Regions from separate parts of the Fictibacillus sp. 23RED33 genome, predicted to be linked through region 4. Evidence: riboswitches for the same ligand, from Rfam matches in the RefSeq annotation. Region 4 holds a riboswitch; each other region holds the start of a gene.
The links. A riboswitch is a leader RNA that binds a small molecule or an ion and turns the genes downstream of it on or off. The one in region 4 is predicted to bind S-adenosylmethionine.
Positions count from the first base shown of each region.

Region 1: it holds a riboswitch for S-adenosylmethionine, as region 4 does, so the genes downstream of both, IHV09_RS07280 (bifunctional homocysteine S-methyltransferase/methylenetetrahydrofolate reductase) here and mtnK (S-methyl-5-thioribose kinase) in region 4, are expected to answer to the same signal.
Region 2: it holds a riboswitch for S-adenosylmethionine, as region 4 does, so the genes downstream of both, IHV09_RS01590 (PLP-dependent aspartate aminotransferase family protein) here and mtnK (S-methyl-5-thioribose kinase) in region 4, are expected to answer to the same signal.
Region 3: it holds a riboswitch for S-adenosylmethionine, as region 4 does, so the genes downstream of both, IHV09_RS11070 (methionine ABC transporter ATP-binding protein) here and mtnK (S-methyl-5-thioribose kinase) in region 4, are expected to answer to the same signal.

Region 1 is NZ_JACZDX010000001.1:1,408,030-1,412,681, reverse strand. It holds gene cobA (uroporphyrinogen-III C-methyltransferase) at 1-225, shown strand, start outside; gene IHV09_RS07290 (sirohydrochlorin chelatase) at 226-978, shown strand; gene IHV09_RS07285 (NAD(P)-binding protein) at 994-1,632, shown strand; SAM riboswitch class I at 1,634-1,749, shown strand; gene IHV09_RS07280 (bifunctional homocysteine S-methyltransferase/methylenetetrahydrofolate reductase) at 1,814-3,664, shown strand; gene metH (methionine synthase) at 3,657-4,652, shown strand, end outside.
Region 2 is NZ_JACZDX010000001.1:295,622-300,273, forward strand. It holds gene IHV09_RS01580 (nitroreductase family protein) at 44-691, shown strand; gene IHV09_RS01585 (hypothetical protein) at 931-2,040, shown strand; SAM riboswitch class I at 2,217-2,332, shown strand; gene IHV09_RS01590 (PLP-dependent aspartate aminotransferase family protein) at 2,516-4,306, shown strand; gene IHV09_RS01595 (aliphatic sulfonate ABC transporter substrate-binding protein) at 4,465-4,652, shown strand, end outside.
Region 3 is NZ_JACZDX010000002.1:556,688-561,339, reverse strand. It holds gene IHV09_RS11080 (MetQ/NlpA family ABC transporter substrate-binding protein) at 161-979, opposite strand; gene IHV09_RS11075 (methionine ABC transporter permease) at 1,009-1,677, opposite strand; gene IHV09_RS11070 (methionine ABC transporter ATP-binding protein) at 1,670-2,695, opposite strand; SAM riboswitch class I at 3,008-3,138, opposite strand; gene IHV09_RS11065 (hypothetical protein) at 3,218-3,562, opposite strand; gene IHV09_RS11060 (anti-sigma-I factor RsgI family protein) at 3,683-4,652, opposite strand, start outside.
Region 4 is NZ_JACZDX010000001.1:831,331-835,982, forward strand. It holds gene IHV09_RS04365 (sugar ABC transporter substrate-binding protein) at 1-460, opposite strand, end outside; gene mtnA (S-methyl-5-thioribose-1-phosphate isomerase) at 457-1,515, opposite strand; gene mtnK (S-methyl-5-thioribose kinase) at 1,519-2,736, opposite strand; SAM riboswitch class I at 2,826-2,991, opposite strand; gene IHV09_RS04380 (carbon-nitrogen family hydrolase) at 3,098-3,967, opposite strand; gene IHV09_RS04385 (pyridoxal phosphate-dependent aminotransferase) at 3,989-4,652, shown strand, end outside.

The DNA of each region.
Region 1 (4,652 bases), 580 kb from region 4:
AGTAAAGAAACACCGGTTGCTCTCGTTCAATGGGGTTCCTTAGAAAGTCAACGAACCGTTACAGGTACACTCGATACGATTGAGGATATTGTGGTTAGAGAACATATTGAAAATCCTAGTATGATCATTGTTGGTGAGGTCGTTCGTCTTCGCAGTGAACTGAAATGGTTTGAACAGCTGAACGATGAACGGAATAAGCTTGCTGACGTAAGAGAGGCTTTATAAGTGAAGGCATTGCTCTTTATCTGTCACGGTACAAGACTGGAAAAAGGACGTATGGAAGCAGAAGAATTTGTGAGACTGTGTATGGCACAAATTGATGTGCCCATTAAGGAGATTTGTTTTCTAGAGCTTAGTGAACCCTCTATCACTCAAGGTTTTGAAACCTGTATAGAAAAAAGAGCTACAAGCATCTCTGTCATTCCTGTGTTCTTATTAAGTGCGAACCATATAAAAATAGACATACCGAATGAGCTTCAGCAACTGCAGACTACTTATCCAGAAGTTGAAGTGAATTACGGACGTCCTTTCGGTGTACATCAAGCCATTTCACATTTGTTATGGGAGAAGATCATTAAAAGCGCGGTTACGTTAAGAAAAAATTCACATATCCTTCTAGTGGGCAGAGGTAGCACCGATCTAGATGTAAAGCGGGACCTAGAAGCAATAGCATCTAACGTTCAAGATCATTATGGAATTCCTAGTATTCAAGTTTGTTTTTTAACTGGTTCAGAACCAAGTTTTGAAGAAGCACTTTGGAGTAGCAGTGAATTATATGAGCAAGTTATCGTGGTGCCTTACCTTCTATTTTCAGGACTATTAATAAATGGAATAAAACATACGATAATTCGCTATCAGCAGCAAACCACACAAAACGTAACTCTTTGTGAGACGCTTGGCTACCATCCTATCCTTAAAGACGTTTTACTCACACGAATACATGAAACACTTGAAACAAAGAAGTATGCATGTTCTTAAAAAGAGAGGAATGCTATGTATCCTATTCACATAAATTTGTCTGGTAGAACGGTTGTAGTAGCTGGCGGTGGTCTAGTAGCACATCGTAAAATTAATGATCTATTGAATGAAGAGGCAAAAATTACAGTAATCAGCCCAGCAGCTCTTAATGAAATTCAAGAATTGCATGCTGAACGAAAGCTGACTTGGATCGAAAGAGAAGTGGAACGTGCTGATTTGGAAGAAGCGTTTCTAATCATTGCTGCAACCAATAGTAAAGAGATTAATTCTTGGATTGCAGAACAAACAAGTTCGAAACAGCTTGTGAATGTTGTTGACCAACCAGACCTGGGCAACTTTATTGTTCCTAGTGTCGTAAAGAGAGGGAAACTCATTTTATCAGTTTCTACTTCTGGAGCTAGTCCAAGTTTATCTAAATCGATAAAAAAAGAGCTTCAACAAAAATACAGTGAAGACTATGAAACGTATTTAAATTTTTTATTTCAATGCAGATCGATCATTAAGAAGGAATATCCGGAAAAAAATCGAAAAGACTTATTAACAAAGCTAACAGATCGGTCCTTTTTATATAACGAAGAAAAGCAACGCGCGTATAAACAGGAATTATTAAAGAAAATAGATCGCAATTTAGTAAACGAACCAATAAATGAATAAATCCTTATCAAGAGAGGTAGAGGGAGCGGCCCTATGAAACCTCAGCAACCAGCAGCTACTAGCTGAAAAGGTGCTAATTCCTGCAAGTTCGGTTTGTTGAACTTGTAAAGATAAGAAGACCCCGACGCTCAAAAAGTCTTCTTTAATAGAAGGCTTTTTATTTTTTATATAGGAGGCAGTCATGAGTTTAATCACAGACTTAAAACAAAACAAGATATTAATCGGTGATGGGGCGATGGGAACCCTTCTGTATTCGTACGGATCCGACTTTTGTTACGAAGAGTTAAATCTTTCTCAAGAAGAGCAGATCTATAATATCCATCGTGCTTATTTAGATGCAGGTGCTGATATCATTCAAACCAATACGTATGCAGCGAACTATTCAAAGCTCGAACGCTATGGGCTTCAAGATCACGTAAAAGAGATTAATAAAGCGGCTGTTCAGATCGCCAGAAAAGCTGCTCATAAAGAATATGTTGTAGGTACGATCGGTGGCATACGCGGTATAAAACCAAATAGCATTTCTCTTGATGAGATCAAGCGCAGTTTTCGCGAGCAGCTGTATTGTTTGTTGATGGAGAATGTAGATGGCATCCAATTAGAAACCTATTATGACCTAGAAGAACTAGAAACGGTTTTAAAGATTGCTAGAAAAGAAACATCACTTCCGATTATTGCTCAAGTGTCATTACAGGAGGTCGGCTTTATGCAGGACCGCACTCCCATTTCAGAAGCTTTGACCTCTTTAGAGAACATTGGTGCTGATGTTGTGGGATTAAACTGTCGTCTAGGGCCGTATCACATGCTGATGACGCTTGAGGAAGTTGCATTACCGGATCAGGCAATTCTTTCAGCGTTTCCTAATGCATCGCTTCCTTCTTATACAGATGGCCGTTTTAATTATGAGGGGGATGCTGACTATTTTAAAGAATGTGCCCATTTGTTCAGGCAGCAAGGAGTTCGTCTATTAGGAGGATGCTGTGGTACGACACCTGCTCATATACATGCCTTCTCTAGTGAACTAAAAAACTTAGCACCTGTAACAGAAAAAGAAGTGAAACAAAGAAAACGAAAGATTGTGATTCAATCAGCATCAAAATCTAACTATGTACCTCTAAGTGAAGAAGTAAAGAAAAGGCAATCCATAATTGTTGAATTAGATCCACCACGTAAATTAGATACGTCACGTTTTATGGAAGGAGCAAAGGCGTTAAAAAAAGCGGGAATCGACGCACTTACCCTCGCTGATAATTCACTTGCATCACCACGTGTTTGTAACGCTGCATTAGGGTCGATTGTCCAATCCCAACTTAATCTTCGCCCGCTCGTTCATATTACGTGTCGCGATAGAAATTTAATCGGTCTTCAGTCTCATTTAATGGGGCTTCACACGCAGGGCATTCATGAAATACTCGCTGTAACGGGAGATCCTGCAAGCGTCGGAGATTTCCCAGGTGCGTCTTCTGTATATGATGTCACGTCATTTGAACTGATCAAGCTCATCAAACAGTTTAATGAAGGATTATCTCTATCAGGAAAAGAGCTTGGAGAAAAAACATCTTTCACTGTAGGAGCTGCTTTTAACCCTAACATCCGATCCATCGATAAAGCCGTTGAGCGGTTAGAGAAGAAAATTGCATACGGTGCAGACTACTTTATCAGCCAGCCTGTATTTTCAGAGCAAAGACTTATTGAAACGTATGAGGCAACAAAACATATTGATAAACCGATCTATATTGGAATCATGCCTTTAACCTCTTCCCGCAACGCAGAGTTTCTTCATCATGAAGTTCCCGGCATCAAACTATCGAACGCTGTGCGTGACCGCATGGGTAAGTATACAGATGATCCAAAACAAGCGTGCGAAGAAGGCTTATCAATTGCGAAGTCGTTATTAGACACAGCTATGGAACTCTTTAACGGCATCTACTTGATCACACCATTTATGCGTTACGAACTAACCGTTGAATTAGCACGATATACACGAGCGAACTCTCCATCACTTTTATCCAGGAGGTCACAGAATGCCTAAGTCATCAATAGAAAAACAGCTAAAATCAAAGATTTTAATCATGGATGGCGCGATGGGAACGATGCTTCAAGAAGCCAATCTCACTCCAGAAGATTTTGGCGGTGAAGCGTATGACGGTTGTAATGAGTATTTAAATGTAACGGCACCCCATGTTATCGAATCCATTCATTATAAATATCTTGAGGCGGGCGCTGATATCATTGAAACGAATACATTCGGCGGCACGAATCTTGTACTGGATGAATACGAACTAGGATATAGAGCATATGAGATCAATAAGCTTGGAGCAGAAATTGCAAGAAAAGCAGCTGATGCTGTTTCAACAGAACACTGGCCACGTTTTGTTGCGGGCTCACTCGGACCAACGACAAAAACGCTCAGTGTTACGGGCGGAACGACGTTTGATTCGTTAAGAAATGCTTATGCTGAACAAGCACGAGGATTGATTGACGGAGGTGCAGATTTTCTTATCTTAGAGACAAGCCAAGATATGCTAAATGTAAAAGCTGGCTTTCTAGGAATTGAGCAAGCTATTGAACAAACGGGAAAAAGAATCCCGCTCATGGTTTCTGGAACGATCGAGCCAATGGGAACCACACTTGCGGGTCAGTCAATTGAGGCTTTTTATATATCGTTAAAACACATGAATCCTCTTGCCGTTGGGTTGAACTGCGCAACAGGACCTGAATTCATGCAGGATCACATTCGCTCTCTATCAAGTCTGTCTACATCAGCAGTGAGCTGTTATCCGAATGCAGGACTACCAGATGAAGAAGGAAATTATCATGAAACACCAGACTCATTGGCTACTAAACTATCTGGGTTTGCAGAAAAAGGATGGCTGAATGTGGTGGGTGGTTGCTGCGGTACGACACCTGCTCATATTAAAGCATTATCAAAAGCTATGAAGAACTATCAACCACGTGACTTGCAAGTAAACGAAACTCATATGGTTTCAGGAATCGAACCATTCATTTACGATGACCCA
Region 2 (4,652 bases), 540 kb from region 4:
AATACATTTAGAATATCTATTACATGTGCCAGAGGAGACAATCATGAAATACGAAGATTTTAAAGAAATCGTGCACGGCAGAAGAAGTGTCCGAAAGTTTACGGATGAAGCAGTTGCTGAAGTAGACATTCATGAAATCATGGATTGCGCCCGCTATGCGCCGAGCGACACGAACTCACAAACGTGGGAATTTATCGTGATCCGAAACAAAGATAAAGTAAAGAAAATTGAAGAGATGACGTGGGATGCTATTCATAAATTGGCTGCAAGAGCTGAAGAGAACGGCAAAACGAAGGAAGCAAAATTGCTGACGCGCTCTTTCGGCCCTTATGCAACGGCGTTCTCTGGAGCACCTGTGCTGATCATCTGTTTAGCCACTCCTTACGAATCTAAGTTTCGTGAAAAAATATTTGATCCGATCGAACTTGCCGAAGAATCAGTCTGGGAAGAAGAAGGAATCAAGAGCAGCTGCTTGGCGATTCAAAACTTGATGCTCGCAGCCCATGCGCGCGGACTAGGGACTTGCCCGATGACTGGTCCCGTATTGCTTGCGCAAGATGCGATTCGAGACTTTTTAGAAATTCCGTCTAAGAAACAGATCAACATGGTTATTTCACTTGGACATCCACAAGATCAACCGAAAAAACTCGCAAGAAAAGCTGTAGAAGAAATCGTCACATATGTAGATTGATGACAATTGGTTCTGTAAAATTCTTAAAAAGCTCGTCCAGCGGGTGACAAGCACACTGGACGAGCGCTATATGAAAAGTGCAAGGATCACCGCTTTGAAATGCCCCCTTGAACCCCTCTCATACCCCTCTATAAGACTTCAGACCTACAATTAATCTTAAGAAAAAAGGATTTTTTTCGACATATACCGAATATATGTTTCATGTAACGTATTTTCAATTATAGAAAGAGGAACTTCTTATGAAAGAGACATTTGACTTGATTGATTATGCACTGCAAAAAAGTGGATTAGAGGAACTTAAAGATCCGACTCAGGTTCAGTATTTAGGTGAAGGGGCTTGGCATCTTGCTTATCTTGTTCAGCTGCGCACTGGAGATGCTGTGGTTGTTCGTTTTCCGAAAACAGAGGCGTATGGAAAGAACGTTGAGTTTGATGAAGAAGCCATGCACTCAGAATATGCAGCGACTAGAGCATACTATGAGCTAGCAAACCAAGTTAAACCGGGAATCTGCCCTGACTTTTTCAATTATCATGTAGAAAAAGGCAGAACGTTTACCGTGGAATCTTATGCAGGAAAAGCAATCAAACTAGATCAACTAACGGTTGTAGAAGCGTTTCATATTGGAGCGGAAGTTGGTGAGTTCTTTCGCAAGATGAATACTGCACATCATGGCTTAAAAGGGTTTGGTTATCTCTCATGGAACGGTAAACATATTGCGGGCAAATTTCAATCAGATGTTTCAGAATCTATGAAAGAAGAAAACAATGAATACATAGATGATTTCAAGAAATTTATAGAAACGTATGAGGGGGCCATTTCTTCATTAGCTTTAGTAGACCTACAAGCTTGCATGGAGGATAGAGAGATTACGGATCATACGGTTGTACTTACTAATCAAGATACATCTCCAGAGAATATATTGCTGCATTCAGATGGCACTGTCTGTTTGATTGATCCTGTACCAATCTTATATAGCGGAGATTCGCTTGCTGGGAATTTTCTTAATAATTATCGGACGTTGTTTCCAACATTTTTTAATGCACCGCGTTATGCACGACATGAATTTGATCGCTTTGAAGACCGTTTGAAAAGAATAGCTGACGGATTTTTAGAAGGTTATTCTAACGGAGATCTAGATGTAAAGCGTCGAGTGAAACAAGAAGAGTTTATTCAACTTACGGATCTAACTGTAACTCATTGGCAACTACTTCAGATTGATGAATTATCGTCCGAACAGAAAATTCGTTATGGAGAAAGAGAAGCCATTGCCAATCGAATAGCGGAACTTGTAAAAAAAATCGAAGAGTTTCAATGGTTTGATGAAAAAAGTGGAACAAAGTTAGCATAACCGGCATAGCATGGGCATAATCTTAATTCAAAGCTGACAGTTGAACACTCATTCTGTTGTAATACTTTTATGATTTTTCAAAAAACGGTTGACTTTCTAAAACATCTTACTCTATAATCCTATTCAAGAACAAAGTAAACATCAGCACGTTAATGTGTTAAACATAATTTGAATATCTCTTATCCAGAGAGGCGGAGGGACTAGGCCCGATGAAGCCCGGCAACCAACAAACCACATTTGGTTTGGAAAGGTGCCAATTCCTACAGATCTTTTTTGATCTGAAAGATAAGAGGAGGACCAAAACCCTCTTCTTAGGAAGGGGGTTTTTCTTTTTCCCCTTATCATACTTCAAGCACAACATCACTTAGTCACTTATTTCATTTTAAAAATTGAATATAGCAAAAGGGAAAAGCATTATTCTTTATCCCTAGTTTTCCTATAGATTTTATTTGAATAATGAGAAGGAGCGATTATAATGACAAAATCTTTTGACGGATACGATATTGAAACATTGCTATTACATGGGGGCCAAGCGCCTGACCCAACGACAGGATCACGAGCGGTACCTGTCTATCAAACTACTTCCTATGTTTTTTCTGATACAGACCATGCGCAAAGCCTTTTCGCGCTTGATGAGCCAGGAAACATCTACAGCCGAATCGGAAATCCAACTGTTGATGTTTTTGAGAAAAGAGTTGCACTTCTAGAAGATGGTGTTGCAGCTGTAGCTACTTCTTCTGGCATGTCAGCTATCGCGCTTGCCATCTTAAACATCGCACACGCAGGAGACGAAATTATTGCAGCTACGAATCTATACGGAGGTACTTACAACCTATTTTCTACTACTCTTCCGAAATACGGAATCAACGTAAAGTTTGTTGATGCAGAGGATCCAGAGAACTTCCGAAACGCGGTTACTCCAAACACGAAAGCATTTTTTGCTGAAACGATCGGGAACCCCAGTCTTAACGTATTAGATATTGAGGCAGTGGCAGATATTGCGCATGAAAACGATGTACCTCTAATTATCGATAATACATTTGCAACACCATATGTCACAAAGCCAATAAGCTTTGGAGCGGACATCGTAATCCACTCAGCTACAAAATGGATCGGCGGACATGGAACCGCAATTGGCGGTGTTGTAGTGGATGGAGGACGCTTTAATTGGAATTCAGATAAATACCCAGGATTCACTGAGCCAGATAACAGCTATAACGGATTAAGATACGCGAATGATTTTGGAACATTGGCTTTCGCGACTAAATTACGCGTTCAGCTTTTACGAGATTTCGGAGCTTGTTTAAGTCCACACAATGCATTTCTCCTTTTACAAGGTTTAGAAACACTGCATCTACGAGTGGAAAAACATGCGAAGAACGCACAAGAAGTAGCAGAGCATCTGGAAAAACATCCAGCAGTAGATTGGGTTTCATATCCTGGTCTTTCTTCGCACAGAAGTCATGAGCTTGCGAAAAAATATTTAAGCAACGGTTTTGGTTCGATCGTAAACTTTGGAATTAAAGGCGGGCGTGATGCAGGACGTAAGGTCATTAACAACATCTCATTATGGTCACATGTTGCAAATGTTGGTGATGCAAAATCATTGATTATCCACCCTGCTTCTACCACTCATCAACAGCTGAGCGGAGACGAATTAGTAGCAACAGGCGTAACAGAAGAACTTATTCGGTTATCGATCGGACTTGAATCCGTAAAAGATCTTACGAATGATCTTGATCGTGCGATACAAACGGCTACAGGAATCGGAGCGGATAAAACAGAGATCACGATTAATGACGAAGGTGTCATTCGTTGGGCATTGCAATCATCACTTTATAGAGCAGTTGAGAATGGACAGGAAATTCAACGACCTAAGACGCTAGCGATCGTGGGACTCAGTTCCAATCCTGCAAGACCTAGCCATCGATTAGCTAGAAAGATGCAGCGACTTGGCTATAAGATCGTTCCTGTTAATCCAAGAGAAACCGAAGTGCTTGATGAAAAAGCGTATCCAGATTTAAAATCCATTCCGTTTCCGATAGATGTTGTTCAAGTATTTAGAAGTCCAGAAGCAGCGATCGAGCTCGCAAAAGAAGCAGCGATCACACAACCAAAAGTGTTCTGGCTGCAAGAAGGTGTCATCTCACCAGAGGCTGCAAAAATCGCGAAAGAAGCTGGTATTGATGTGGTGCATAACAGATGCACGTATAAAGAAGCACAACGACTAAGAGGTACCATTTCAACGTATGCGTGTGAACTTTAAAAATAGAGATAGCTGATTCATTTTTAGGTTTTGCTTTAATGCTTCTTTGCTTGTTGATTGTAGTGCAAGGTGTGAGACTCCTGGAACGGGAGTCAACGACTTTCAAGAGTAACTCAAAAAATAGCCATACAAAAAGAGAGAAACGTGGAGGGAAATACATGATGAAGATTTGGCAAAAAGCAGCACTGGCTTTAAGCATAGCAGGCGCTTTAGTGTTAGCGGGCTGTTCCAGCAGTGCTAAAGAAGGTGAGAAGCCGGAGAAGATTAGACTTGATTATGCCTTTTACTCTCCAACAAGTCTAGCACTCAAAAAGTTTGGCTGGGCAGAAGAGACATTCAAAAAAGA
Region 3 (4,652 bases), on a different contig from region 4:
GCCTATAAATGACTTTGAAGGACTATAAATTAAGTTCAAGGGCCTATAAATGGAATCGCAGGGTCTAAAAGTTAGTTTGAAGGACTATAAAGTGTTGTTGATCGATCTTTACTCAAAAAAAGAACTGACTTTAATCTCAAAGTCAGTTCTTTATAGAAAATTATTCTGTTACTGGCACTACTGCACCTTCATATTTCTTCTTAATGAAATCTTGAATCTCTTTAGAACGTAAAACTTCTACTAAAGCTTTAACAGATTTCTTATCTTTATCTCCTTCACGAACCGCGATGATGTTTACGAATGGAGAATCAGATCCTTCTAATGCGATCGCATCCTTTTGAGGGTTTAATCCAGCATCGATCGCGTAGTTTGTGTTGATTAGTACGGCATCGCCTTCACCGTTCTTGTAGGCTTTTGGAAGCATACCCGCATCAACATCTGCTTTAAATTTAAGCTTCTTAGGATTTTCTACAACATCCTTAATTTGTGCTTCTGCTCCAGCACCTTCTTTAACTTTGATCAATCCTTCTTTTTCAAGTAACCCAAGCATACGGCCATGATCTGCTACTGAGTTAGACATGATAATTGTTGCGCCCTCAGGCAGCTCATCTAATGACTTATACTTTTTAGAATAGATTCCGATCGGCTCAAGGTGGATGCCACCTGCATTTTCGAATTTGTATCCGTGATCTTTCATTTGAGACTCTAGATAAGGAACGTGCTGAAAGTAGTTCGCACCGATTTCTTTTTCATCTAAAGACTTGTTTGGCAGTACATAATCTTGGAACGTTTTGATCTCAAGTTCTACACCTTTTTCTTTCAAAAGAGGTTTTGCTTCTTCCAAGATTTCAGCATGTGGTACGTTTGAAGCACCTACAATGATCTTCTCGTCGCTGATTCCGCCTTCTGTTTTGTTCCCGCAAGCAGCAAGTGCTGCAACAAGAACGGTTAATATAAGAACAGATAATACTTTTTTCATATGAACTTCCTCCTTGTTGTCTTAAAACGTTATCTCTTATCTAATGCTGTTGTAATGCGGTCACCGATCCATTGGATGACGAAAACGATGACTAAGATAAGTGCAGTTGAAATTAATGTTACATCCGCGTTGTCTCTTTGGTAACCTTCCATATAAGCCAAGTTTCCTAAACCACCAGCACCAACAACTCCAGCCATCGCTGTATAACTTACGAGTGCAATCGCGGTTACAGTGATACCAGAAACAAGAGCCGGCGTACTTTCGGGAATAAGAACTTTAAAGATAATCTGAGCGTTTGTAGCACCCATTGATTTCGCTGCTTCGATTACCCCTTTATTAATCTCTCTCAAAGCGATCTCTACCATACGTGCATAAAATGGCGCAGCTCCTACGATTAATGCAGGGAGTGCAGCTTCAGCTCCAAGCATCGTTCCTACGATTAAACGTGTAAAAGGAATCAATAAGATGATTAAGATAATAAACGGAATCGATCGAAACACGTTAACAATTATAGCAATCACGCTGTTTAAAAACTTATTTCCCCACAAGTTACCAGGAGAAGTTAGAAATAACGCCAATCCTAGAGCCAGTCCTAGGAAAAATGTAATCACTACAGAGATGGCTGACATATATAAAGTTTCATTTGTCGCTTCTAATAGAACATCCCATTGGACATTCGGGAACCATGTACTAAGCATTATGAATCACCTCTACTTCAACCTGCACACTGTTTAAAAACTCCATTGCACGAGCTAGTGCAGATTCTGTACCTTTAATCTGAATGAACAACGTTCCATAAGGTCCATTCTGAGTTTGCGTAATCTTTCCTTGTAGAATATTTACATCTACCTCATACTTACGAATCAGTTCCGTAATTAATGGCTGTCCTGCTCGTCCACCGATAAAAGTAAGTTGGACAATTCGGCCTTCCGGAAACTCAGAAATAAACTGTTTGATCGTGTCGACTGTTTCTTCAGGTTCTGTTACTTGTTTCACAAAATCCTTCGTGATTGGTTCTGTCGGGTTTTTGAAGACATTTAGGACATCGCCTTCTTCCACTACTCTCCCCTGTTCCATAACGGCTACACGGTGACAGATCTTTCTGATTACATGCATTTCATGTGTGATAAGAACAATGGTCAGATCTAATTTTTGATTGATCTCTACAAGCAGATCAAGAATGCTGTCAGTTGTTTTAGGGTCAAGTGCAGAAGTTGCTTCGTCACATAAGAGAACTTTCGGCTCATTCGCAAGCGCGCGTGCGATACCTACACGTTGCTTCTGCCCTCCACTTAGTTGCGACGGATAAGAACCACCACGACCTTCCAATCCAACTAGGTCGATCAGCTCATCAACACGCTGTTTGATCTTAGCTTTTGGATAACCAGCAATCTCAAGAGGAAAAGCAATGTTTTCTCTTACCGTGCGAGACCACAATAAGTTAAAGTGCTGAAAGATCATTGAAATTTCTTGTCGTGCTTCTCTTAACTTTTTTGATGACAGCTCAGACATGTTCTTGCCGCCAATCGTAACCGTACCGCTAGTCGGGCGCTCTAGCATGTTAAGGATGCGGATCAGTGTACTCTTACCTGCACCACTGTATCCGATGATTCCGTAAATCTCTCCTTGTTTTATGTTTAAATCTACCGTATCAACAGCCTTTACTTCACCATCTTTGGTTTGAAAGACTTTACGGACTGCCTGTAAATTAATCAAGATTCTTACCTCATTTCTTATCTAAATATTGGCTCATATAGAAAACGGTGCATTGGTTTGCTTAAGTGTTCCCTTCATCGATAAGTTGATTGTAGTGGAAGGTGCGAGACTCCTACGGGATCAGCGGGACAGGTGAGACTCTTAACAGCGCATAGCGCTAAGAGGCTCACCGCACGCCCCGTGGAAAGCGAGCATCCTGTAACGGAAATCAACTACTCCCAAGAGCTTCAATGTAAAACGAAAACATTAAACAAAAAAATGCCTCTCTGCTTCAATATGAGCAGAAAGGCATATTATATTCTATGCACGTTCTCCTCATCTCCCAAGACTACTTAAAGCCTTGCAGGAATTGGCACCTTTCTAGTTCATCATTCATAAGAATGCAATGATCTAGCGGTTGCCGGGTTTCATAGGGCCAGTCCCTCCACCTCTCGTGATAAGTAAAAAAGTGTTACTTTATTAAATTAAAGCGATGCATATTTGAATCACTGTGAAGAATATTATCATCCATGTCGATTCGTGTCAAATATTTTTAGCAGTTCGAACGAGTACACCGGCGGATATCTCTTCCCAATGGGAGCTTAAGTAAAAAATCGCTTCCCATTTTAAGCGTTGTCTGAGTGTTCCCTGAAACTCAATCATCTCTTGTCTCAATAAAGTACTCAGCTTCATTTTCCCCTCAAGCAACATACATAGATATTTCGGATTCCCAGTAAACGTGACTGTTCTGTTCCGCTCTCCTTCTCTATATTCAATTTTCAGCGTCGTTTCGTCCTTACATTTAAAGCTAGGCTTTACCGGGATATTATAAAGAGAAAGATACGGACTTTTTGCTATTTGACTTTCAAAGTAACGGATATCCAACATAAAAAATCCCCCCGAATTGGTTGTTACTTCACCGATTCTAGAGGAATATTCATATACCTTTATAAACCCTTCGACAGCAGCAAGGAATCGTAATTGCTATTACGACATGTTATCTCATAATTAGTGTTTATGTTTCTTTTCTTGCTTTCGATGTTCACCTTTGGAACGCTTATGATCATCATTAGAATGCCTGTCTCCATTCCATTGCTGTCTCTGTTCATGTTTATTACGGTCATTTTCTTTTTGTCGCTTGTTATGATTCTTATCCTGATATCTGTTTTCTTTTCTATGCTCTTTATTCTGATTGTAATTCCTATCATGGTTTTGTGTTCTGACAGGTTCCTTCATCTTTTTAGGTTCTACTCTTTGCTCTTTTTGCTGAATATGATTTCTATTGTTATTTTGATCATTCCTATTGCCAAGCTCTTTGCTGTTACGTTTTTCATTCGTATTCTTTTGAGGCTTCACAAGGTTTTTCTCGGTCGGTTTAACTGAGCTTTGGTGATCCGATTTTTTTTCTTTATTAATTACTGGCTTTACCTTGACCTCATGAGGTGCAGCCTTTATTTTACGAGGATGTGGTACAGATTTAATATTTTTAGAAGAAGTAGTATTCACTTTAAGCTCTTGAAACTTCACTTCTTTAATCTTTTCTTCTTTAAGATGCTTATCATTCTTCGTTGCTTCTTGGAATGCTGTATATTTCCCTGAAGATACGCCTAATTGTTTCGCCTTATCGCGAACTTCTTCGTTTGTTTCAGAAACAGTAATCGCTACAGGGTATTGAACGACAGCTTTTTTAACAATTGAATCCAATGCATGATCCAATTCCTGCTTCGTTTTCTTATCACTGGATTTATCGGATACTGTAGTGATAAGCATGGACTGATTCTCTTCCATATAGCCTTCTCGCTGATAAGCTTTGATCAGTTGATCCGCGAATACTTCAAACGGCATACGATCATCTGTAGAAAAATTGTATTTCTTAATGATTTTTTTTGCTTCGTCATTAAAGGCATCCATTTCAACCACTCGCATATTATCATCTACGCCAACCTCAAGGCTTGGATTGATATCAAAGCTAACATAA
Region 4 (4,652 bases):
TATCACTATCAAAAGCGACAACTGGTATTCCTGCTGCAACTGCTTTTTTCACACTTGGAGCAATCGCATCTGCACGACCATGATCGATTAAGATTCCATCAACTTGTTGGTTAACGGCTGTTTCAACATATGCTGCCATTTTTGAAAGATCGTTATCAGCGTTATAGATTTGCACCTCACCGCCAAACTCTTCCACTTGCTTTTTTACGCCACTAATATATTGAGAAGAAAAAGTACCGATAGAGAACTGATTAATTGAAGCGATCTTTAAAGGCTTCTGAAGCTGTTTTGGAACTTTGCTTGACGTAGAAGCAGTTACTGTAGAATTTGATTGTGACTCATTTGCTGCAGCAGGTTTTGTTTCTGTCTTATTGGAAAGAGCATCTTGCTCATTTGTGCATCCTGTTAAGAACAAGGCTGACGTTAGGCAAGCGGTTGCCAAGATTCTAAAAGGTCTCAATGCTTTTCTTCCTCCTTAAGTGTGGATAGTGCTTCTTTATAATTGCCATTGACGATTCCTTTTTCAGTTATGATCGCTGAGATGTATTCAGCGGGAGTTACATCGAAAGCGGGATTGAACACTTTTATTCCTTCTGGTGCAATGCGAACACCGTTTAGATGCGTGACTTCTTCTTCCGGACGTTCTTCGATCGGAATATCATCACCGCTTGTTGTACTGAGATCTAAGGTAGAAAGAGGACAAGCGACATAAAAGGGAATACCAAGCGCTTTTGCTTGTAGCGCAAGACCAAAAGTTCCGATTTTGTTAGCTGTATCGCCATTCGCTGCCACTCGGTCACATCCAACGATCACCGCTTTAATGTTCTTTGTTTTTAGCGTGTGGGCTGCCATATTATCTGTGATCAAGGTCACATCAATATCGTTTGCTTGCAGCTCCCATGCTGTTAAACGAGAACCTTGTAAAACAGGACGAGTTTCGTTCGCGTAAACAGAAAGGTTCCAGCCTTGTTCTTTAGCAAGATGAAAAGGAGCTAATGCTGTTCCATATTTGCTTGTCGCGATGGCACCTGCATTACAGATCGTCATGACAGCGTCTCCGTCTTGGAGAAGTGACAAAGCGTACTCACCGATCTTTCTGCATGTATTCTCGTCTTCTTCTTGAATTAAAAGTGATTCAGCTTCAATTCTACTTTTCGCCTCTTCTACTGAACTTGATTGTTGAGCAGAAGCAACAACACGATCTAATGCCCAAAATAAATTAACAGCGGTAGGGCGGGAAGACGCTAAGTAATCTCTTTGTCTTTGCAATTTAGTTAAAAACGAGGAATGATCCACCTCTTTTTCAGAATTACTCCATAGTGCGAGTCCGAATGCAGCAGCGATCCCAATAGCTGGCGCGCCTCGAACTTTAAGCTTAGAAATTGCGTCCCATACGTGTTCAATCGTGGTTACATTTAAGTAAACCGTGTGATGGGGAAGTTGTTGTTGATCTAATATAAGAAGATGGTCACCTCTGTATCGAACAGAAGGAACCCATTTTTCTGCTACAGTCATCATTTAAGCACCTCTAATCCAGTCAGTAAGTTCTGTGATGTTTGTAAGTTTCCTTTGATTTTTAACAAGTTTTGCCCCTAACGCTAGTGCTGTTTTTTTATAAAAGAGCTCGACCTCTTTTTGGGGGATAGTGTCTAGATCAGCAACGTGTGCAAGTCCAATCGTTCTTCGAATAATCTCACAACCAGCAAAACCGATAGCTTCTTGGAAAGTCTTTTCCAAGAAATTATCAAGTACACCGTCAATCTTGGCAAAAGGGTCTGTTGCTTTCTCGTTCCATAGTTGTGAGAACGTTTCTCTGTATGTTTCCCAAGTCTTTTCGATCGTTTGTAACAGGTAGGTTTGTAAAGATTCGCGATGAAATGGCTCTTTTGCATGTGCATTCTGAGAAAGATGATTAAGCGCAAGGTTAGCTATAAAGTGAGCGATATCGAATCCGGCTGGCCCATAGAACGCAAACTCAGGATCGATCACTTTAGTAGAATCGCTTTTTACAAAAATACTTCCAGAATGTAGATCTCCATGAAGAAGAACTTCTGCTTTAGTTAAGAATGATAGTCGCAGTTGAGCTACCTCTTGTAAAAGCTCTTTGTCATTCCAAATTACATCAACTTCACTTTGGAGTTCAGAAGGGAAGTCATTTGTATCATGATTGAAAAATGGATCAGTGAACACTAAGTCTTCCGTGATCTTGCAAAGTTCAGGGTTTGAAAATTGTTTAACTTGTTCTTTTTTTTCAAAAGGATGCAGGTAGAAATCACTAGAATAAAAAGCTGTTTTAGCAGCAAATGTTCCAATGTCATCAGCAAGCTGTGGATAAATTTGACCGTCAATAAGTCCTTTTCGAAGGATGACATGGTCAGACAGATCTTCCATAACTGTGACTGCAAGTGTTGAATCTGAAAATAAAACCTTCGGAACTAAGTGAGGAACGGATTCAGCTTCTTTTAATAACGCATCGCTCTCGATTCGTGCACGATCTAGTGTGAGCGGCCAGCTTTCTCCAACCACTTTTGCATAAGGAAGTGCTTGTTTAACGATTACAGCTTTTTTGGATAGTGCGCTTTCTATATGAAAGACAAGGTTTAAGTTGCCATCTCCAATCTCTCTAACATGCAGTTGGTCTTGTTCGGATGCATCAAAAAATGCTAAAGGTTTTACCACATCAAGCACTGTCAGTTCGTTTAACGGTTCATATGTAGGTCTTACTTGTACGCTCATTTTTGTTCCCCCCGGAAAGTTTTTTTACAAATAAAAAGAGCCTCTTTTCGTATATAAGAAAAGAGGCTCGGAATGATGATTTCCCGCACCTCTTATCTTAGCAAAACAAAAATGTTTTGCCGGAATTAGCACCGTGCCATACGCTGAATTAATCAGCGGCTCCCCGTATAATGCGGGCGCCCCATCTTACAATGGTATTACGGTCGGTTGCTGGGTTTCATCGGGCCATATCCCTCCACCTGCTCTTGATAAGAGACCAAAATTATTCGTTTTGTTAATGCGTAACAATATTCACGCAATTCATAATCGTTATACTACAACGTTGTGTGGAGATCTGTCAACACTAAATTCTTAAATGGATTTAATACAGATCTGTTCGACGGTCGTTAAATACAGGAACCTTTACACGGATTTCGTCTACTAATTCAGGTGAGATCTCTGCTGTAAGGATCTCCTCTTCGTGCACAGATCCTTCAGCAATGATATCTCCCCATGGGTCAATAATTAGTGATTGACCAGCGAAGGTGTTTTTAGGGTCGCTTCCAACTCGGTTACAAGCAATAACGTAGCATTGATTCTCTATAGCACGTGCGATAAGCAATGCTCGCCAATGAGATTGTCTTTGAATCGGCCATTCGGCAGGAACGAACAATATTTTTGCCCCTTTTATGAAAGGAGCTCGGATCCATTCAGGAAAACGGATGTCATAACAGATAGCAAGGGTCGAGAGATTACCGTCGATTGTAAACAGATTGCTATTACTGCCGGGGGAGATATATTTTTCCTCTTCCATAAGTGTGATCAGGTGAGCCTTTGAGTAGGTGCCAACATGTTCACCGTTTCGGTTGTAAGTGAGTGACGTGTTGTAAACTGAGTTACTCTCACGATATGCGATAGACCCTCCGACAATATTAGTATCAAGCTCTTTAGATAACTCGCTTAACCATTTCTTTGCTTTCTCACCATCATGATCGCTAATCTCATCTAATCGGGTAAGATCATACCCAGTATCCCACAGTTCTGGTAGTACGATCGTATCAGGATTATGATGTTTAACGGCTTTACGAATTTTATTTTCGATGTGTTTATAATTTTCATCAGGTTTCCCATATTGAATGTCAACTTGTATGCAGGCAATTTTCATGATTGTACCCTCCAGGTTGTAAAAAAAGTCTTTACAGAATTTCCTTAAGCGTATAACATAACTGATTAGAATTTCAAGAACATTCAAATTAGACTGGAAGTGATCGTCGTGAAACGTTTTGAGCAGGCAGAAGTGATGGGGAAACTGCCAGAGCAATTTTTCGCCAAGCTTGTAAAAAAAGTATCTTACTATGTAGAGCAAGGCTTTGATGTTATTAATCTAGGACAAGGGAATCCTGATCAACCAACTCCACAGCATATTGTTGATGCATTAAAAGAAGGAGCCGATAGACCTGATTTTCATAAGTATTCACCGTTTCGCGGACATGGATTTTTGAAGCAGGCAGCTGCCGATTTTTATAAACGAGAATATGGAGTAACACTCGATCCTGAGAAAGAAGTAGCCGTACTCTTTGGCGGGAAAGTAGGTTTAGTAGAGCTATCGCAGTGCTATTTAAATCAAGGAGATGTTGCACTCGTTCCAGACCCGGGATACCCTGATTATTGGTCAGGTGTTGCAATGGCTGGTGCTACTATGGAGACGATGCCCTTAAGAAAAGAAAATGACTTTCTCCCGAAGTATGATGAATTACCTGAGACAGTATTGAACAAAGCAAAGCTTATGTTCTTAAACTATCCGAACAATCCTACAGCAGGGGTTGCAACAAAATCCTTTTTTAAAGAAACAGTAGAACTCGCTAACAAACATGATATTCTCGTGTGCCATGATTTTGCTTATGGAGCAATCGGATTTGATGGACAAAAGCCGGTCA